Regions from separate parts of the Variovorax trehalosi genome, predicted to be linked through region 1. Evidence: predicted binding sites of a transcription regulator. Region 1 holds the regulator's gene; each other region holds the start of a gene.
The links. Region 1 encodes sigma-54, which starts transcription at its own class of promoters, with help from an activator protein. Its sites were predicted from a motif close to TGGCANGNAANCTGCTTT; they were not measured.
Positions count from the first base shown of each region.

Region 2: ACSFA7_RS15400 (CmpA/NrtA family ABC transporter substrate-binding protein) is a predicted target of sigma-54. The motif match lies at 3,346-3,363, and genes of this name have one in related genera.
Region 3: nirB (nitrite reductase large subunit NirB) is a predicted target of sigma-54. The motif match lies at 2,554-2,571, and genes of this name have one in related genera.
Region 4: ACSFA7_RS02075 (transglutaminase family protein) is a predicted target of sigma-54. The motif match lies at 2,653-2,670, and genes of this name have one in related genera.

Region 1 is NZ_JBPJZG010000004.1:366,052-371,243, reverse strand. Features, by position in the region: gene ACSFA7_RS17355 (LysE family translocator) at 1-347, shown strand, start outside; gene ACSFA7_RS17350 (phospholipase D family protein) at 358-1,959, opposite strand; gene rpoN (RNA polymerase factor sigma-54) at 1,970-3,559, opposite strand; gene lptB (LPS export ABC transporter ATP-binding protein) at 3,578-4,372, opposite strand; gene lptA (lipopolysaccharide transport periplasmic protein LptA) at 4,369-5,085, opposite strand.
Region 2 is NZ_JBPJZG010000003.1:729,468-734,659, reverse strand. Features, by position in the region: gene ACSFA7_RS15420 (branched-chain amino acid ABC transporter substrate-binding protein) at 1-198, opposite strand, end outside; gene ACSFA7_RS15415 (Hsp20/alpha crystallin family protein) at 323-694, shown strand; gene tsaD (tRNA (adenosine(37)-N6)-threonylcarbamoyltransferase complex transferase subunit TsaD) at 772-1,833, opposite strand; gene ACSFA7_RS15405 (nitrate- and nitrite sensing domain-containing protein) at 1,926-3,203, shown strand; gene ACSFA7_RS15400 (CmpA/NrtA family ABC transporter substrate-binding protein) at 3,551-4,795, shown strand; gene ntrB (nitrate ABC transporter permease) at 4,809-5,192, shown strand, end outside.
Region 3 is NZ_JBPJZG010000001.1:765,150-770,341, reverse strand. Features, by position in the region: gene nirB (nitrite reductase large subunit NirB) at 1-2,328, opposite strand, end outside; gene ACSFA7_RS03620 (SDR family oxidoreductase) at 2,909-3,586, opposite strand; gene ACSFA7_RS03615 (NADP-dependent oxidoreductase) at 3,624-4,625, opposite strand; gene ACSFA7_RS03610 (TetR/AcrR family transcriptional regulator) at 4,723-5,192, opposite strand, start outside.
Region 4 is NZ_JBPJZG010000001.1:427,311-432,502, forward strand. Features, by position in the region: gene ACSFA7_RS02075 (transglutaminase family protein) at 1-2,579, opposite strand, end outside; gene ACSFA7_RS02080 (DNA internalization-related competence protein ComEC/Rec2) at 2,721-5,156, shown strand.

The DNA of each region.
Region 1 (5,192 bases):
CGATGACGCAGGACACGGACGCTTCGCCTCGGCAACAGGGCCGCGGCGGACGCACCTTCCTGCTCGGGCTCGCCACGCAGGTCAGCAACCCGAAGACGGCGGTGGTCTACGCGAGCATCTTCGCGGCCTTCCTGCCACGCGAGGTGCCGCTGGTGCTGGCGCTCGCGGTGCCGGCGGTCATCTTCTGCATCGAGACGGGGTGGTACGCGATCGTTGCGCTCGCCCTCTCTTCGGCGGCGCCGCGCTCGGCCTACCTGCGCTACAAGACCTGGATCGACCGCGCGGCCGGCGGCGTGATGGGGTTGCTGGGCCTGCGACTCGTGTGGTCGGCCGTGCGCGGCAACTGATCCAGCGAAGCTAGAGCAAGCTCTCCGGCGTCAGCGGCGCCAGCAGCTCGAGCATCGTGCGGTCCCAGAAGCCGGAGTCGGGCTCCTCGTTCAGCACGGTGGTCTTGCCCGCGTCCTCGCTGACCCACTCGATGTGCGACTCGCCGCTGCCTTCGACGAAGCGCAGCCGGTAGGCGCCCTGCTGCTTGAGCACATCGATGAGCTTGAGCGCCTGCTGCGCCATCTCGGCGCTGCGGATGAAAAGGCCGATCTCGGTGTTGTAGGTCTCCGAGCGCGGATCGAAATTCATCGAGCCGACGAAGAGGATGCTGCGGTCGATCACCGCCGACTTGGCATGCAACCGGCCCACCGAGGTGCCGAACAATCCCAACCGCACGCTGCGCCGCGTGCGGTTGGTGCTCAGCTCATAGAGGTCGGCGCCGAGCTTGAGCATCTCGGGCCGGTAGCGGCGGTAGGCGGTGTGCACCAGTGGCTCGTCGGTGGCGGCCAGCGAGTTGGTGACCACGCTGATCTTCACGTTGCGCCGACGGATCTCCTTCATCACCTCGAGCCCCGCGGCGCCCGGGATCAGGTAGGGCGAGACGATGGTCACCTCGCTGCGCGCGCGGCGCATCTGCTCGACCACGTTGTAGCGCACGCTGTCGACATCGAGCAGCGGCACGCCGCCGTACGACGCTGTCTTGCCGATCACGCGATCGGGTGAATCGGCGTACGCCTCGGCCAGGGTCCAGATCAGGCCGAGCTTGCCGGCGTTCAGGTCGTCGGCCATCGGGCTGTAGCCGAGCAGGTCGTTGGGCGCGGGCTTCGGCGGCGGGGGCGTGGTGTCGGGGCCGGTGGCGATGTCGAAGCGCTTCTGCAGCTCCTCGCGCGAAAGATCGCTTGTGATGAGCGACTGGACCGGCCGCACGTAGACGCTGTTCCAGTACTGGTCGAACAGCACGCCCAGGCGCGGGATCAGCGCACCGGTCACGAAGGTGTCGAGGTCGATGAAGTTCTCGCCCGAGGTCCGCGTGAAGTACTGGTTGCCGATGTTGCGCCCGCCCGCCACCGCCATCGCGCCATCAGCGATGAAGAGCTTGTTGTGCATGCGGCGGTTGACGCGGCTGAAGTCGAAGAGCGACGCGGCAAAGCGCTTGAGCAGGCTGCCGCGCCCGGCCGGGAACGGATTGAAGAGGCGCACCTCGACGTTCGGCGTGGCGGCCAGGCCGAGCAGCAGCTCGTCTTCGCCAGAGGTGTACAGGTCGTCCATCAAGAGGCGCACGCGCACGCCGCGCTGGGCGGCATCGCGCAGGGTGCGCAGCAGGTAGCGGCCGGTCTCGTCGTTCTCGATCTGGTAGTACTGCACGTCGAGCGTGCGCTGGGCACGGCGTGCGAGCTGGATGCGGGTGTCGAAGGCGAAGTCGCCGCCGGGCATCAGGCGAAAGCCGCTGAGGTCCGGATCGGGCTGCGAGGCCAGCGCGATGCGGCCGAGCGCGGTGTCGGTCGAGACGGCGATGGTCTTGGTGGGCGGGCGCGGTGCCTCGTCGGGCAGGGTGGCGCAACCCGCGAACAGCGATGCAGCCACGATGGCGAAGACCCAATGCCCACAGCGCGACAGCAGGCGACGGGTCATCGGTGGCTTTCTACAGGGCCTTGCGCAGATTCGCGGGCGCGATGCGCAGCGCCTCGCGGTACTTGGCCACGGTGCGGCGCGCGCACTCGATGCCCTGCTCCTTCAGCATCTCGGAAATCTGGCTGTCCGACAGCGGCTTCTTGATGCTCTCGGAACTCACGAACTGCTTGATGAGCGCGCGTACCGCGGTGCTCGACGCATTGCCGCCGGTCTCGGTGCCCAGCGCCGAACCGAAGAAGTACTTGAGCTCGACCGTGCCGAACGGCGTGGACATGTACTTGGCGGTGGTCACGCGCGAGATGGTCGACTCGTGCAGGCCCAGCTCGTCGGCGATCTCGCGCAGCACCAGCGGGCGCATCGCGAGTTCGCCGTGCACGAAGTAGCTCTTCTGCCGCTCCACGATGGCGTTGCTCACACGCAGGATGGTGTCGAAACGCTGCTGGATGTTCTTGATGAACCAGCGCGCCTCCTGCAGCCGCTGCGACAGCGCCTGGCTGCCCTCGCCCTTGTGCGACTTGAGCGCGCCCGCGTAGATGTCGTGCACGCGCAGGCGCGGCATCACCTCGGGGTTGAGCATGACGCGGAACTTGATGTTGGTGCCGCGGCCGGTCTTGGTGACGATCACGTCGGGAATGACGATGTTGCGCTCGACGTCGACAAAACGGCGACCCGGCTTGGGCTCCAGGCGCGCAATGATCTGCAGCGCCGAGCGCACCAGCTCTTCGTTGGTGCGGGTGAGCGTGGCCAGGCGCTTGAAGTCGCGCCGTGCGAGCAGTTCCATCGGCTGCTTGCAGATCGCGATGGCGGTCTTGCGGATGAGTTCTTCGTCCTCGGTCTCGTCTTCGCTGGCGAGCGCACGCAGCTGGATGCCCAGGCACTCGCCCAGGTCGCGCGCGCCGACGCCGGCGGGCTCCAGGCTCTGCAGCAGGCCGAGCGCCACCTGGAAGTGGTGCACGAGTTCGTCGAACTGGTCGTTGTCGTCGCCCGCCAGGCCCGAGGCCAGCGCGGGCAGCGAGTCTTCGAGGTAGCCGTCGTCGTTGAGCGATTCGATCAAAAAGCGCAGCGCGGCACAGTCGTTTTCATTGAGGCGCAGGCTCAGCGCCTGGCGGTGCAGGAACGACTGCAGCGATTCCTGGCTGCGCGCGAGCTCGGTGGCATCGGCGCGTTCGTCGTCGCCCAGGTTGTTCTGGCGCGCGGGCGCGTCGCTGCCCCACTCGCTGTCGTCGGGCGCCATGTCGACGGTACCGTCGCCTTCCCAGTCGGGCTCGCGCTCGGTGATCTCGGCGGCGGGGCCGTCGGTGTCGGGTGTCGAGGTGGTTTCGGTCGCGGTCGTCGCGCTGCTGGTCGGGACCGGGGCGAAATCGCCTTCACCGGTTTCGCCACCGTCGTCGCGGGGCACCGGCGTGTCGACGGCATCGAGCCCGAATTCCTCGCGCGCCGCTTCTTCCGCGGTGCGCTCGAGGAACGGGTTCTCGTCCAGCATCTGCTCGACCTCCTGGCTCAACTCGAGCGTGGAGAGCTGCAGCAGCCGGATCGACTGCTGCAGCTGTGGCGTGAGCGCCAGATGCTGCGAGACGCGAAGGGACAGCCCTTGCTTCATGAAGAACCCGACCTTCCCTTACATGCGGAAGTGTTCGCCCAAGTACACCCTGCGTACTTCGGCGTTGTCGACGATCTCCGAGGGTGTGCCTTGTGCCAGCACGTGCCCGTCGCTGATGATGAAAGCGTGATCGCAGATGCCCAGCGTTTCGCGCACGTTGTGGTCGGTGATGAGCACGCCGATGCCACGTTCCTTCAGGAAACTGATGATCCGCTGGATCTCGATCACCGCGATCGGGTCGATGCCGGCAAAGGGCTCGTCCAGCAGGATGAAGCGCGGCTGCGTCGCCAGCGCGCGTGCGATCTCGACGCGGCGGCGCTCGCCGCCCGAAAGCGCGAGCGCGGGCGAATCGCGCAGGTGATCGACGCGCAGGTCGGTCAGCAGCTCGGACAGGCGCTCCTCGATGTGCTTCTTGGAGAGCGCCACCACCTTGCCGCTCTCGTCGGGCTCGCGCTGCAACTCGAGCACGGCACGCACGTTTTCCTCGACGGTGAGCTTGCGGAAGATCGACGCTTCCTGCGGCAGGTAGCTCAGGCCCATGCGCGCACGGCGGTGGATCGGCATGTGGGCGATCGGCTCGCCGTCGATGGTGATCTCGCCTGCGTCGGCACGCACCAGCCCGACGATCATGTAGAACGACGTGGTCTTGCCGGCGCCGTTGGGGCCGAGCAGGCCGACGACTTCGCCCTTCTGCACGTCGAGCGAGACGTCCTTCACGACGGTGCGGCTGCCATAGCTTTTCTGCAGGCCGCGCGCGACCAGGCGGCTGCCCGGGACGTTGTTGGCTTCCTGGATTCCGGCGGTTTCGATCACTTGCGCCCTTCTCCCTCTCCACTCAGCGTGGTGGTCGAGCGCAAGCCGGTGCCTGGCGCGGGGGTGGGAGCCGGTGCCGCGGGCTTCGCGCCGGCCGGGGTCGAGGCGCCGGGCTTCGGCGCGGTGGCGGCCTTGGGCGTGAGGATGGTCTTGACGCGGCCGGTAGGGGTCGATGCGTTCACTGCCGTGTTCGGCGGCACGGTCGAGCCGTTGACGGTGTAGGTGTCGTTGCTCTGGTCGTAGACGATCAGCGCGCCCTGGCTTTCGTCGTTCGGCGTGGCGCCGAGCAGGCGGCGCATGGTGGCGTTGCGGATGAACTTGACGTTGTCGGCGCGGCTGTCGTACTCGATGACTTCGGATTCGCCTTCGATCCACTCGTCGGGCGCATTGCGCTTCTGCTTGTAGTAGGCCCGCTTGCCGGGTGCCGCAGTGACCACGCCGTACTGGTAGCCCTCGGCATCCTGGCGCACATCGAGGCGCGCGCCGCGGATGATGATCGTGCCCTTCGTGACGAGCACGTTGCCGGTGAACACGCTGGTCTGTTTCAGGTCGTCGTAACGCATGGCGTCCGACTCGATGTTCATCGGCTTGCTGCGATCGGCGGTCTCGGCCAGGACGCCCGAGACGAGGCCGGCCAGCAACAGCACGCCGATGGCCAGGCGGCCGATGCGACGGATGAGGGGGGTGTTGTGTGGGTAGGAGGGCAATGTCATAGAGGCACGAAACTTGCTCTGAACCATTGTATGCGGCGGAGTAACACTAGTTCACAGCGCCGATGAAAAAGGCCCGCCAAAGCGGGCCAGTTGTCCCTCTCGGGAAA
Region 2 (5,192 bases), on a different contig from region 1:
TTCCACCGCCCACAGCAGGTTGCGGAACACCGCCTCGCCCGTGTTCGCGAAAGGCCCGCTCATGCTCTCGATCAAGGCAAGACGGATGGGCGCGGGCGGCGCGACCGGCGCTTGCGCAAGCCCGGCCGAGGGGCTCGCGCATAGCGCCAGCGCCGCGAATTTCAAGGCCTGGCGGCGCCAAATAAAGGGGGGAGTCATCGTCTTGAAACGCGTGCGGCTGCGCCTAGATGAGGTGTCAAGCGGCACTCAGGATTGAATGGCCGCGCAGTGTAAGGGACACACATTCCTTGTCCCCATTGTGTTCATTCAGGAGCTCTTCATCATGTTTTTCGCACCCACCATCCGCACCACCCGCTTCGTTCCCCGCTCGCAAGACCGCGCCTTCGAGCGCTTCGTGAACGACGCCTTCGCCGCACCTCGCCGCTCGCCGCTGGTGGAGCAGGACGACAAGAGCTGGACCCTCTCGCTGGACGTGCCGGGCCTCTCGCGCGAAGACCTCGCAATCAGCATCGAAGGCCCCGTGGTCCGCATCGACAACAAGGCCGAAGCCAAGCGCCAGTTCAAGGCCGCCTACGAGCTGCCGCAGGACATCGACGTTGCGGCGAGCGAAGCCAAGCTGGAGAACGGTGTGCTCACGCTGAAGCTGGGCAAGCTGGCGCCTGTGAGCCAGGCCTCGCAATTGCAGATCAGCTAAGGCGGCCTCGACTGGCCGAAACGGCCAGGCCTTGATGCGACGTGCTGCCCTGCCTTTGCAGGGCGGCACGCGCCGCTTCACACAGCCTCAGGCAGCGGCTGCGCCTCGGCCGTCAGCGAGGCCATGGGCCATCGCGGCTTGACGTCGAAGGCGTAGCGCTCGCTGGCCTGCGACAGGCCCGATTGCAGGCGCATGGCGGCGGCCATGGCGATCATGGCGCCGTTGTCGGTGCACAGGTGCAGCTCGGGATAGTGCACCCGCACCTTGCGTTTGGCGCACGCGGCGTTCAGTTGCTCCCGCAGGTTCTTGTTCGCCCCCACGCCGCCGGCCACCACCAGGCGCTTGAGCCCGGTCTGGTCGAGCGCGGCAAGAGACTTCTTCAGCAGCACCTCGACGATGGCCGCCTGCGTCGACGCCGCCAGATCGGCCTTGTTCGCCTCGAGCTGGTCGCCGAGCTTCTTGGCCTGCGTGAGCACAGCCGTCTTCAGGCCGGCAAATGAAAAATCGAGATCACCGCTGTGCAAGAGCGGCCGCGGCAGCTTGAACGCCGTCGCGCTACCGCCTTCGGCCAGCTTCGCGAGCCACGGGCCGCCCGGATACGGCAGGCCCATGAGCTTGGCGCTCTTGTCGAAGGCTTCGCCGGCGGCATCGTCGATGGTTTCGCCGAGCAGTTCGTAGCGGCCCACGCCGTCGACCCGCATCAGCTGGGTGTGGCCGCCCGACACCAATAGCGCAACGAACGGGAATTCGGGTGGATCGGCACTCAGGAACGGCGACAGCAGATGCCCTTCGAGGTGATGCACCCCCAGCACCGGCTTGCCCAGCGCCACGCCCAGCGCGCAGGCCACGCCTGCGCCCACCAGCAATGCGCCCGCAAGCCCCGGCCCGCGCGTATAGGCCACCACGTCGATTTCTTTCAGCGAACGCCCGGCCTCGGCCATCACAGCCTCGGTCAGCGGCAGCACGCGGCGGATGTGGTCGCGGCTGGCCAGTTCGGGCACCACGCCGCCGTAGGCCTGGTGCATGGCGATCTGGCTGTGCAGCGCGTGCGAAAGCAGCACCGGCAGCGCGTCGCCGTGCGATTCGACCAGCGCCACGCCGGTCTCGTCGCAGGATGATTCGATTCCCAACAAGAGCATCCCGCGAGTGTAGGTGGCGCCTGCGAGGGGTGCCCGCGAAGGGGCAAGGCACGGATGTTGCAGCGACGGTGTGGCCCCTTCTTCCACTCACCATGAAATCCGGCCTGCATTTCCTGATCGCTGCCCGCCAGTGCGAAATCGACGAGCTCGACCAGCTCGCGCGCACCAGCGAGCTGGTCGGCCTGATCGGCCGGTTGGTGCATGCGCTGCAGCGGGAGCGCGGCATGTCGAACGTGTTCCTCGCCTCGCGCGGCAGCCGCTTCGCTGACCAGCGCGATCCGCAGATCGCCGAATGCCAGGCGCTCGAGGAGGCGGTGCGCAACGGCTTCGACCAGTTGGAAACCGAAGCCCGCCAGCGCGCCAGCGCCGGCAACAGCGCGCGGCTGTTCAGCCGCATCGCCTGGGTGCTGCCGGGGCTGGACGCCCTGCCCGCGCTGCGCCAACGCGTCGGTGCGCTCGAACTGGCGCCGGCGCAATCCACCGCGGCCTTCGCCAAGCTCGTCGCCGGCCTGCTGGCCGTGGTGTTCGAGGCGGCCGATGGCGCCACCGACCCCGAGATCTCGCGCCTCCTGGTCGCGATGTTCAACTTCATGCAGGGCAAGGAGTTCGCCGGCCAGGAGCGCGCATTCGGCGCCGCCACGCTGGCGCTGGGCCGCAGCAACGAGGCGCAGCGCGTGCAGTGGCTGCATCTCATCGAATCGCAGGAGCGGTGCTTCCACGTCTTCGCCGATTTTTCGAGCGACGAGGTGCTGGCGCTCTGGCGCGAGAGCGAGTCGAACGCCACGATGGCCGAGCTCGAACGCCTGCGCCGCGTCGGCACCACGCTGACCGCGGCGCCTGACGCGCAATACAGCCAGCTCAGCCAGAACTGGTTCGACTGCTGCACCCGCCGCATCGATGCCATGCGCACGGTCGAAGACCGCCTCGCCGCCGACCTGCGCGCCCTGTGCAACCGCAAGACCGCGCAGGCGCGCACCGACCTTGCGGCCTACCGGGAATTGCTCGGCACGCTGGCGCCGCAGTCCGGCGGTGCCTTGTTCTTCGACGATGCCGGAACCCAGGCCGTGGCCCCCGCCCCGTACGGCCGCGGGCTGGAGCGCTCGGTGCTCGACATGGTGCAGGAGCAGTCGCAGCGCCTGCAGGCCATGAGCGACGAGCTCCAGACCGTGCGCGCCTCGCTCAACGAACGCAAGGTGGTCGAGCGCGCCAAGGGCCTCCTGATGGCGCACCGGCGCCTGAGCGAGGACGAGGCCCACAAGATGTTGCGCCAGACCGCCATGAACCAGAAGCGCCGGCTGGTCGACGTGGCCGAGTCGATGCTCGCCATGGCCGACTACCTGCCGATGCCGGACGCACGTGCGCCGCGCTGACGACGCTGTTTCAAGTTGGTGCAACGCACAAAAACGTGCTTTCGTCCGATGGCGGGGTCCGGTGGCACCGCTCCCTGCGCGCACCCGCGCGCATCGCGTGCCGAAGCTACCTTTTCGATAGCACCAGGCACCCCGCAACCACTGGCACGCAGCTTGCGTAAGTGAATACATAAGACCTTCGTGGTCTTCAGGCAGGCGGCACCCAACGGCGGGTGCCACCCACCGAACCGGACAAAGGCGTCCCCATCCCGCAAGGGCTCGTTCGCGAGCAGCCCCTGCGTGGTCGGGACGCCTTTTTTGTTTTCTGTCTTTGCTTTTTGTTCGTTCTTCAACCGGAGCCCGCCCTCATGACCGACCTGCTGAAAACCCGCCTCAGCCGCCGCCGCGTACTGCAAGCCGCCGCCATCGGCGCCGTGGGCATCGACCCTGCCCTGCGCGCCGCCGTCTGGGCCCAGGGCTCCGACAAGCCCGAAAAGGAAGAAGTGAAGATCGGCTTCATCCCGCTGACCGATTGCGCGAGCGTGGTGATGGCCTCGGTGCTGGGCATCGACAAGAAATACGGCGTGAAGATCGTCCCCAGCAAGGAAGCCAGCTGGGCCGGCGTGCGCGACAAGCTCTCCAACGGCGACCTCGACATGGCGCACGTGCTCTATGGCCTGGTCTACGGAATGCACCTGGGCCTGAGCGGCCCGAAGAAGGACATGGCCGTGCTCATGACCCTGAACAACAACGGCCAGGCGATCACGCTCTCGAAGAAGCTGGCCGACAAGGGCGCGGTCGATGCCGCTTCGCTCGCCAAGCTCATCGCCACCGAGAAGCGCGAATACACCTTCGCGCAGACCTTCCCCACCGGCACCCACGCCATGTGGCTCTACTACTGGCTCGCCTCGGCCGGCATCGATCCGTTCAAGGACGTGAAGAACATCACCGTGCCGCCTCCGCAGATGGTGGCCAACATGCGCGTGGGCAACATGGACGGCTACTGCGTGGGCGAGCCCTGGGGCCAGCGCGCGATCATGGACGGCATCGGCATCACGGCCATCACCACCCAGGACATCTGGAAAGACCATCCCGAGAAGGTGCTCGGCTGCACCGCCGAGTTCACGAAGAAGTACCCCAACACCGCGCGCGCCGTCACGGCCGCCATCCTCGAAGCCAGCAAGTGGATCGACGCCGGCCTGCAGAACAAGAACAAGATGGCCGAGACCATCGCCGACAAGAGCTACGTCAACACCAGCGTGGACGCGATCAACCAGCGCATCCTGGGCCGCTACACCAACGGCCTGGGCAAGAGCTGGGACGACCCGAACCACATGAAGTTCTACAACGGCGGCGCGGTCAACTTCCCCTACCTCTCGGACGGCATGTGGTTCCTCACCCAGCACAAGCGCTGGGGCCTGCTGAAGGAGCACCCCGACTACCTCAAGGTGGCCACCGAGATCAACCGCATCGACATCTACAAGCAGGCCGCTGCCGCGACGCAGACGCCCGTGCCCAAGGACGTGCTGCGCACCAGCAAGCTCTTCGACGGCTCCGTCTGGGACGGCAAGGACCCGAAGAAGTACGCCGATTCTTTCAAGCTGCATGTCTGAGGAGAAACGCACCATGGTCAGCGCTGTATTCCACTCACCGCTCGAAGCGGTCGCATCGCAGGCCGCGGCGCCTGCTGCGTCCAAGCCCGTGTCACCCGCAGTCGCCGTTGCGGCGGCTCCGGCACCGGAGCCCCGCACCCGCACGCCCATCGACCTGCGCGCCTTCTGGATGCGCGTGCTGCCGCCGCTCGCTGGCTTCGGCCTCCTGCTGCTGGTCTGGGAGCTGGTCGCCATGAAAAGCACCACCGGCTTTCCCACGCCGCTCGCCACCTGGCAGCAGGCGTTGACGGTGTTCAGCGATCCGTTCTACAGCAAGGGGCCGAACGACCAGGGCGTGGGCTGGAACGTGCTCTCGTCGCTGCAGCGCGTGGCGCTGGGCTTCGGGCTGGCGGCGCTG
Region 3 (5,192 bases), on a different contig from region 1:
TTCGAGTTCGCTGGCGATGCCGAGGGTGTCCTGCAGCAGCACGCCCTTGAGGTAGTCGAGTCCGCCTTCGAGGTTCTCGCGCCAGGTGCTGGTGCGCTGCAGGCGGTCGGCCGTGCGCACGTAGAACATCAGGAAGCGGTCGATCAGCTGGATCAGCTGCGCCTTGGTGAGGTCGGAAGCGAACAGCTCGGCGTGGCGCGGCTTCATGCCGCCGTTGCCGCAGACGTAGAGGTTCCAGCCCTTCTCGGTGGCGATGATGCCCACGTCCTTGCCCTGCGCCTCGGCGCATTCGCGGGTGCAGCCCGACACGCCGAACTTGATCTTGTGCGGCGCGCGCAGGCCCTTGTAGCGGTTCTCCAGCTCGACGGCCAGGCCCACGCTGTCGTCCACGCCGTAGCGGCACCAGGTCGAACCCACGCAGCTCTTCACCGTGCGCAGCGACTTGCCATAGGCGTGTCCCGATTCGAAGCCCGCGGCGATGAGCTCTTCCCAGATCGAAGGCAGTTGCTCGACGCGCGCGCCGAACATGTCCACCCGGGCGCCGCCGGTGACCTTGGTGTAGAGGCCGTACTTCTTGGCGACCTGCCCCACGGCGATGAGCCCGTCGGGCGTGACCTCGCCGCCCGGCATGCGCGGTACGACCGAGTAGGTGCCGTCCTTCTGGATGTTGCCGAGGAAGTAGTCGTTGCTGTCCTGCAGGCTCGCGAGGTTCTTCTTGAGCACGAACTCGTTCCAGCACGAGGCGAAGATGCTCGCCGCCGTGGGCTTGCAGATGTCGCAGCCCAGGCCCTTGCCGTGCTTGGCCAGCAGGTCCTCGAAGCTGCGGATCTCGCCCACGCGGATCAGGTGATAGAGCTCCTGGCGCGAGTACGCGAAGTGCTCGCACAGGTGGTTGTTCACGGCCATGCCGCGCTTGGCCATCTCGACCTTCATCACCTGCCCCACCAGCGCCACGCAGCCGCCGCAGGTGGCGCCGGCCTTGGTGCAGGCCTTCATCTCGGCGACGGTGCAGGCGCCCTCGCCCACGGCCGCGCAGATCTGGCCCTTGGTCACGTTGTTGCAGGAGCAGATCTGGGCCGTGTCGGGCAGCGCGTCCACGCCGAGGCCGGGGCGCGCCTTGCCGTCACTTGAGGGCAGGATCAGGAACTCCGGGTCCGCCGGCAGCGCGATGCCGTTGAGCGCCATCTGCAGCAGCGTGCCGTACTCGGCCGCATCGCCGACCAGCACCGCGCCGAGCAGCTGCTTGCCGTCTTCGCTCACCACGATCTTCTTGTAGATCTGCTTGTGCTCGTTGATGTACTGGTAGGCGCGCGAATGCGGCGTCTTGCCATGCGCATCGCCGATGCTGGCGACGTCCACGCCCATGAGCTTGAGCTTGGTGCTCATGTCCGCGCCGACAAAGGCCGCCTCCTGCTGGCCGGCGATGTGCTTCGCGGCAACGCGCGCCATGTCGTAGCCGGGCGCCACGAGGCCGAAGGTCTGTTCGTTCCACGAGGCGCACTCGCCGATGGCGTAGATGTCGTGGTCGCTCGTGCGGCAATGGCTGTCGATCGCCACGCCGCCGCGCGGGCCGATGGCCAGCACCGACTGCCGCGCCAATTCGTCGCGCGGGCGAATGCCGGCGGAGAACACGATCATGTCTGTCTCGAGGTACGTGCCGTCGGCGAACACCATGCGGTGCCGCGCAGCGGCGCCGTCGGTGATCTCCACCGTGTTGCGGCCCGTGTGCACATGCAGGCCCAGCGCCTCGATGCTGCTGCGCAGCGCACGGCCGCCGCCTTCGTCGACCTGCACGGCCATGAGGCGCGGGGCGAACTCGACCACGTGCGTCTCCAGGCCCATGTCGCGCAGCGCCTTGGCGCATTCCAGCCCCAACAGGCCACCGCCGACGACCACGCCGCTCTTGGAGCGCGCGCCGCAGGCCTTCATCGCCTCCAGGTCTTCGATGGTGCGGTAGACGAAGCAGTTGTCGCGGTCGCGCCCGGGCACGGCCGGCACGAACGGCGAGGAGCCGGTGGCCAGCACGAGCTTGTCGTAGGCCACCACCTCGCCGTCGGCCGTGCTGAGCGTGTTGTTGCGGCGCTCGATGGCCACCGCCTTTGCGGCCAGGCGCAGCGTGAAGCCGCTGCGCTCGAAGAAGCCGGGCTCCACGAGCGAGAGGTCTTCGGCGGTCTTGCCCGCGAAGAACTCGGAAAGATGCACCCGGTCGTAGGCCGCACGGGGCTCTTCGCAGAACACCGTGACCTCTGCATCGGCAACGCCGAGTTCGTGGAGTTGCTCTAGAAACTTGTGGCCCACCATGCCGTGGCCAATGACTGCGATTTTCATGTCGGATCCTGTACGCAGCCGACCGTGCGACAGGCCGCCGGACACACCGTCAGGAAAGACGGCGTGTCACAGCGAAGCCCCCGCAAGGGACAGATGCGAATCGGGTTGGAACGGACGTACTGCCGGCCTTGGTTCAACAAAGCTTGCAGTGCGCTCGGGTCCGCCGTCGTTAGCGGAGGCACTGTGAGTGCCGCGGCGGCGTTGCCGCGGAACAGTGTTAGACCCTGCGCAACATCCGTGCCAGGCGATTGGGCCGTCTGCGGAAGCGCATCGCACCAAATGCGGCGCTCCACGGGTCGCAGGGCGCGGCGCCGTGCGCCGTTGTGGCGCATGCGTCGTCCCGTTTGGTGCAGCCTGAGGCTCGGGGACCCGGGCTCGCGCTGCTACATCGCCTTCCGTTCGCACATCGCCTGGAAATGCAATGGCCAGCCGGCGCAAAAGCGTCGGAAAGCAGCACTTCGAGGCGCTCTCCGATTTCAGATTCAGACTTTGCAGCTTCCTGCGCTTCAGCGAAGACCGCGCGGGAGGAAGGCATTCGCGCGCGTCGGCACGTTCCTCCAGGTCACCGGCGGATCTTGTTTCATGACGCCACCATGCCCCGTTTGACCTGCTGCGTGAGCTCGTCGGCAAGCACTTCGTCCAGGCCGGCTTCGAGCCCGTCGAGCGCTCGCCGGACGATGTCCTCGGAGCTGGACTTGGGCACGTCGAAGCCGCGCGTGAGGTCGGTGTCGACATAGGCCATGTGCAGCCCCAGCACCTGGGTCTTCTGCGGCGCGAGTTCGCTGCGCAGCGCGTTGGTGAGCGACCAGGCCGCGGACTTGCTCGCCGAATACGCGGCCAGCTCGCCGCCGTTCACCCACGAGGCAACCGACAGCACATTGAGCAGCGCGCCGCCGCCGTTGGCCGCGAGTACCGGCGCAAAGGCCTTGCTCATGCGCAGCACGGCGAAGAAATTGGTCTCGAAGATGCGGCGCGCGACCTCTTCGCTGTCCGGCGCCAGGAAGCCTCCGGGCTGGGCGATGCCGGCGTTGTTGATGACCAGCGTCACGGTGGAGGCCCGCGTGGCGGCGGCCGCCACCTCATCGGGCTTGTTGACGTCGAGCCGCAGCGGCTCGACGCCGGCCTGTGTGATGGTGGCGGGGTCGCGTGCACCGGCGTAGACCTTGCGAGCGCCGCGGGCGAGCAATTCGCGCGTGAATGCGAGGCCGATGCCGCGGTTGGCACCGGTGACGAGGACGACGGCGTTTTCGATCTTCATGAAATATCTCCAGGGGGTTGCGGGTTGAAAGACAGGTTCACTTGAGCTTGATGACGACCTTGCCCTTGGCACGGCCGGCTTCGACATAGGCGAGGGCTTCGTTGGTCGAAGCGAACGGAAAGACGCGATCGATCACGGGGCGGATGGCGCCGGCCTCGATGAGCCGGGTGATTTCGCGCAGCTGGTCACCGTTCGCCCGCATGAAGAGGAACGAATAGCCCACGCCGCGGGCGCGCGCCCGGCGCCGAATGCCGGCGCTCAGCAGCCGCGTGACCAGCCGCACGAAGCCAGGCGCCGCGATCGCCTTGCCGAATTCGGGGTCGGGCGGTCCGGAGATGGAGATGAGCTTTCCGCCGCTCTTGAGCACGCGCAGGGACTTCTCGAGCGTCTTGCCGTCCTGGCTGTTCAGCACGACGTCGCAGCCGCTGAGGATGTCTTCGAAATCCTGCTTGCGGTAGTCGACGACGATGTCCGCGCCCAGTCGCTTGACGAACTCGACGTTGGACGTGCCCGTCGTCGTGGCGACGGTGGCGCCCAGGTGCCTCGCGAGCTGGATCGCAAAGGTTCCGACGCCGCCGGATCCCGCCTGGATGAAGACTTGCTGCCCTTTCTTGAGCCCTGCCTTCTCCACGAGCGCCTGCCACGCGGTGAGGCCGACCAGCGGGATGGATGCGGCCTCTTCCATCGTGAGGTTCCCGGGCTTGAGCGCGAGCGAGGCCTCCTTCACCGGCACGAACTCCGCGAAGGTGCCGATGCGGAAATCATCGGTCCGCGCATAGACCTCGTCGCCCACCTTGAACTGCCGCACCTGTGGCCCGGTCTTGACCACGACGCCGGCCACGTCGTGCCCCAGCACGAGCGGCAGGCGGTACGGCAGGATGAGCTTGAACTCGCCGTCCCTGATCTTGGCGTCCAGCAGGTTCACACCCGCGGCGTGGACCTCGACCAGGACCTCGTCGTCGCGCAGGCTGGGCATCGGCATGTCTGCCGATCGCAGCATGCCTTTCTTGGCGTATCGATCGAGAACAAATGCCTTCATGGTGTTTCCTTGGGGTTGGCTGGCGTAAAAATCGAATTTGGCATGATGCTCATCATATTCAAGGGCGAACGAACAGGCGGCGTTCTCCGGGGAGAAATCAGGCCTCGGCGGGGAGCAGTCGATTGAGCGCGGTTTCGAGCAGGCGCTCGGACAGCGCGGGCTCGTCGACCGCACGGGCCAGCGTCAAGGCGCCGACCATGGTGGCGATCGTCACGAGGGCCTGTTCGTGGGCGCCGGGCTGCCCCCAATCGGGCAACTGGCGGGCGACCAGATCGACCATTGCCTTGATGTGCCGCGTCGTCGCGCTGCGCACTTCGGGCGCCTGCCGCGGGGTTTCCGAGCCCAGCGCGGCCAAGGGGCAGCCGATGTCCGCGTGTTCCAGGTGCTCTTTCGAGAGATAGGCGCGAAGCATGCGTTCCAGGGCTTCGCCGGTGGGAACGCTGGCTGCGGCATCTGCCGCTGCTGCGGCGGCCTCCGCGCACGCACGGACGGCCGCTTCTGCCAGCATGGCTTCGCGCGACGGGAAATGCGCGTAGAACGCGCCGTGCGTCAGGCCCGCCTCTTTCA
Region 4 (5,192 bases), on a different contig from region 1:
TCCTTGAGGGCAATTTCGAGCTCGTAGACCTGGTCGTTGCGCGCCTCGTCCACGCGCGGCGCCTGGCTCGTCGGGCCGATGAACATGCCCGAGAACAGGTAGCTCAGCGACGGATGGTTGTGCCAATACAGCAAGAGGCTCGCGAGCAGCTCGGGCCGGCGCAGGAAGGGGCTGTCCGCCGGCGTCGCGCCGCCCATCACGAAGTGGTTGCCGCCGCCGGTGCCGGTGTGGCGGCCGTCGGTCATGAACTTCTCGGCCGACAGGCGCGTCTCGAACGCGGCGTTGTAGAGGAACTCGGTGTGCGCGACCAGTTCCTTCCAGTTGTGGGCCGGGTGGATGTTGACCTCGATCACGCCCGGGTCGGGCGTGACGGCCAGCATCTTCAGGCGCGGATCGCGCGGCGGCGGATAGCCTTCCATCACGATGCGCATGTCCAGTTCGCGCGCGGTGGCTTCAACGGCGGCGACGAGGTCCAGGTAGTCCTCCAGGCGTGCGAGCGGCGGCATGAAGACGTAGAGCACGCCCGAGGCGCTGCCCTTCTTCTCGGCCGACGGGCCGTTGGCGCGGCGCGGGTCGCGCACCTCGACGCACAGCGCGGTGCGCGTGACCCAGTGGGCCGATTCGCCGCGAAGCGGCTGGCGGGTGGCGGGCGTGGCGCTGGCGTCGTCGGCGGCACGCGCGGCCGCCGCTGCGTCGCTGCTGGCCGCATCGCCAGGGCTCTGCATGCGCAGCGATGCGGGCACCACGGGCGGTGTGCCGAAGGTGTAGGGCACGTCGCCGAGGCTGGCGCCGCCAGCACCGGGGGCACCGGCAGCACCGGCGACGCCGGGGGCACCCGTGCTGTAGCGCGCACGGTAGTCGGCCGCGCTCGGCAACGCGCCGCGCGGTGCGGTCGGGTCGCGCTCGATCAGGTAGGGGTAGTCGCCCTTGCTGGCCCACGGCTGCGAGTCGAGCGGCAGGCGGTAGCCCATCGGCGAATCGCCTGGAATGAGATAGAGCCGGTCATCGCGCAGGAACCACGGGCCGGTCTTCCAGCCGGGGCCGGCGAGTGCCGGCGCATCGGCGTTCGCATTGCCCGGCTCGATGGGCAGCATGTAGCCGATCACCGCATCGAGCTTCTGCGTGAACACGCGGCGCAGGCGCACGCGTTCGAGCTCGTCATCGAGCTTCGATTCGAAGGGGTCCACGTTCACCGGCAGGCGGCGTTCGCGCCAGAGGTAGTAGTAGGTGTCCTCGTAGCCGGGCTGGATGTAGCGCTCGGTCAGCCCGAGGTTGCCGGCCAGCGTGGTGGTGAAGCGGCGCGCGTCCTCGCTCGTGTAGTGCGTGGGAAAGCGCTCGTCGGCGAAGAGGGCCGGGTCGTGCCACAGCGTCTGGCCGTCGGCGCGCCAGAAGATCGACAGCGCCCAGCGCGGCAGCTGTTCGCCCGGGTACCACTTGCCCTGGCCGAAATGCAGGAAGCCGCCGTTGCCGTATTCGGCGCGCAGCTTGTGGACGAGTTCGGTGGCGTAGCCGCGTTTCGTGGGGCCGAGCGCGTCGGTGTTCCACTCGGGCGCATCGCGATCACTGGTGGCCACGTAGGTGGGCTCCCCGCCCATCGTGAGGCGCACGTCGCCGGCCTTCAGGCGCGCATCGACCGCATCGCCGAGCGAGAGCACTTCGGCCCATTGCTCTTCGGTGTAGGGCTTGGTGACGCGCGGCGATTCATAGATGCGCGTGACCTTCATCTCGTGGCCGAACTCGACCTCGGATTCATCGACACCGCCTTCGATGGGCGCCGCGCTCGACGGCGTGGGCGTGCAGGCGAGCGGGATGTGGCCTTCGCCGGCCATGAGGCCCGAGGTGGCATCGAGCCCGATCCAGCCGGCGCCCGGCAGGAACACCTCGCACCAGGCGTGCAGGTCGGTGAAGTCGACCGTGGTGCCGCTCGGGCCGTCGAGGGCCTTCACGTCGGGCGTGAGCTGGATCAGGTAGCCCGAGACGAAGCGCGCGGCCAGGCCCATGTGGCGCAGCAGCTGCACGAGCAGCCAGCCCGAGTCGCGGCACGAGCCGCTGCCGTTGGTGAGCGTTTCTTCCGGCGTCTGCACGCCGGGCTCCATGCGGATCAGGTAGTTGACGTCCTGCTGCACCTGCTGGTTCAGGCCCACCAGGAAGTCGATGGTGCGCTGTTCCTTGCGGTCGATCTTGTCGAGGTAGGCCTCCACCAGCGGCGTCACCGGATCGGCCACGAGGTAGGGCGCGAGCTCCTCGGCCTGCGAGGCGGTGTACTTGAACGGAAAGTTCTCGGCCTGCGGCTCGAGAAAGAAGTCGAAGGGGTTGTAGACCGCCATCTCGACCACGAGGTCGACGGTGACCTTGAATTCGCGCGTCTTCTCGGGAAACACCAGCCGCGCCTGGTAGTTCGCGAACGGGTCCTGCATCCAGTTGACGAAGTGCTCGGCCGGCTCGACCGTCAGCGAGTACGAGATCACATTGCTGCGGCAATGCGGCGCGGGCCGCAGGCGCACGACCTGCGGGCCCAACTGCACCAGGCGGTCGTATTTGTAGTGAGTGACGTGGTGGAGTGCGGCGTGAATGGACATGCGTTTTTGTGTGCAGTACTGCGAGATTGCATCGAAAAGATGTCTCTTGTGAGACGCATACTAGCCGAGATAACAAGCAATTAACGCGCCATCGAGCGCGGGTTCGGGGAGGGTTTGCATCATGTGTCGTGAGGTTGTGTGCTGACGCCGTCGCGTGCGTCCGGCAGGGGCGGGTCGTGGGCGTTTGCCGCGCTAGGGGGAACGGTGATCGGTGCGGCGCTGCAGCTGCACCAGCCGGCGTTATGGACCGCGGGTGTCTACGTGGCGCTGCTGTTTGTAGCCGCAGCGGGGCTGTGGTGGCGGCGTGCTTTCGGGCGGTTGCTGCTGGTCGCGGCGTTGATGTGCGGTGCCCTGGCCGGTGCCGGCCTTGCGGGTTGGCGTGCCGTGGCCTATGCGGATGGCGCGCTCGATCCAACACTCGAAGGGCGCGACCTGCGGGTGACCGGCGTGGTGTCGCAGATGCCGCAGCGCAACGAGACTGGAACGCGGTTTCATCTCGATGTCGAATCCACCCGATGGGCCGATGCGCGCAACGACGCGCCCCCGACCATGCCCTCGCGCATCGCGCTGGGCTGGTATGGCGAAAACACCGGTCTGTGGGGGCGTGCCGTCGAGGGGCGGGCATCTGCCTCTGCTGTCGTCGGCGAACTGCACGCCGGCGAACGATGGCAATTGACGGTGCGGCTCAGGGCGCCGCATGGCAATCTCAATCCGCATGGCTTCGACAGCGAGCTCTGGCTGTGGGAGCAGGGCGTGCATGCCAATGGCTATGTGCGAACCGGCGCGCGCGATGCCGCGCCGGTGCATGTGGCGAACACATGGCGACACCCCATCGAACGCGCACGGGAAGCGGTGCGCGACGCGGTCTTCGAGCGTGTGGACGATCGCCGCCGGGCCGGCGTGATCGCCGCGCTGGTCACAGGGGACCAAGGCGCCATCGACCGGGCCGGATGGGATGTGTTCAGGGCGACGGGCGTGGCGCACCTGATGTCGATCTCGGGCCTTCACATCACCATGTTCGCCTGGCTCGCGGCGCACGTCGTCGGCGCGCTGTGGCGGCGCAGCGGCCGGCTGATGCTGCGGCTTCCCGCGCCGCAGGCGGCACTGATCGGCGGCGTGCTGCTTGCCACGCTCTATGCCCTCTTCAGCGGCTGGGGCGTGCCCGCGCAGCGCACCGTGTGGATGCTCGTCACTGTCGCCTTGTTGCGCCTCACCGGCCGGCGCTGGCCGTGGCCGCATGTCTGGCTGCTGACCGCCGCGGTGGTGGTGGCGGTCGATCCCTGGGCCCTGATGCAGGCGGGCTTCTGGCTCAGCTTCATCGCAGTGGGCGTGTTGTTCGCCACCGATTCGACGGACGCGGGCGAGAGAAAGCCGACCGCCGCGAACCGGCTGTTCCTGTTCTTCCGCGAGCAATGGGTGATCACGCTCGCGCTCACGCCGCTGAGTCTGCTGCTGTTCCAGCAGGTGTCGCTGGTCGGCCTGCTGGCCAACGCCATCGCGATCCCGTGGGTGACTCTCGTGGTCACGCCGCTTGCCATGCTGGGTGCGATCGTGGCGCCGTTGTGGGACGTCGCGGCCTGGGCGGTGCAGGCGCTCTCCGTCCTGCTGCAATGGTTGGCCGGGCTGCCTTTCGCCACGCTCTCGATGGCTGCGCCGCCGTGGTGGATGGCCGCTTGCGGCGTCGCGGGCGGCGCATTGCTCGCCATGCGGTTGCCGTGGTCGATGCGCGCGCTCGGCCTGCCGCTGCTGCTGCCCGTGCTGTTGTGGCAGATGCCGCGGCCCTCTGCCGGGGAATTCGAACTGCTCGCGGCCGACATCGGGCAGGGCAACGCGGTGCTGGTCCGCACGGCCACGCACAGCCTGCTCTACGACACGGGGCCGCGCTACAGCCTCGAGAGCGACGCCGGCCATCGCGTGCTCGTGCCGCTGCTGCGCGCCTTCGATGAACGGCTCGACATGCTGGTGCTGAGCCACCGCGACACCGACCACACAGGCGGAGCACCCGCGGTGCTCGCGATGCAGCCGCAGGCCGCGCTGCTCAGCTCCATCGAAGCCACCCATCCGCTGCAGGCGCTGCGCCCGGCGCAGCGGTGCGAAGCAGGCCAGCGCTGGACCTGGGACGGCGTGAGTTTCGAGGTGCTGCATCCCTTCGATACCGACTACCGCAGCTTCACCAGGCCCAATGCCGTCTCGTGCGTGCTGCGCATCGGCAACGGCCGTGCGACGGCGCTGCTGGCCGGCGACATCGAGCGGCTGCAAGAGGCTGCGCTGGTCGCGCGAACAGCCGAGGAGCACCTGCGGGCCGACGTGCTGCTGGTGCCTCATCACGGCAGCAAGACGTCGTCGAGCGAGGCGCTGCTCGATGCGGTGCGCCCGCGTATCGGGCTGGTCCAGGCGGGCTACCGCAACCGCTTCGGGCATCCCGCCGGGGAGGTGGTCGCGCGCTACATGGAGCGGGGCGTGCGGCTGGTGGAAAGCGCGCGCTGCGGCGCGGCGCACTGGACCAGCAAGCGGCCCGCCGAACTGGCCTGCGAGCGCGAGCGCCGCGCCCGTTACTGGCATCACCGCATGCCCTGAAACATGGGGACGCGCCGCTCGTGCCGCACCGGGGAA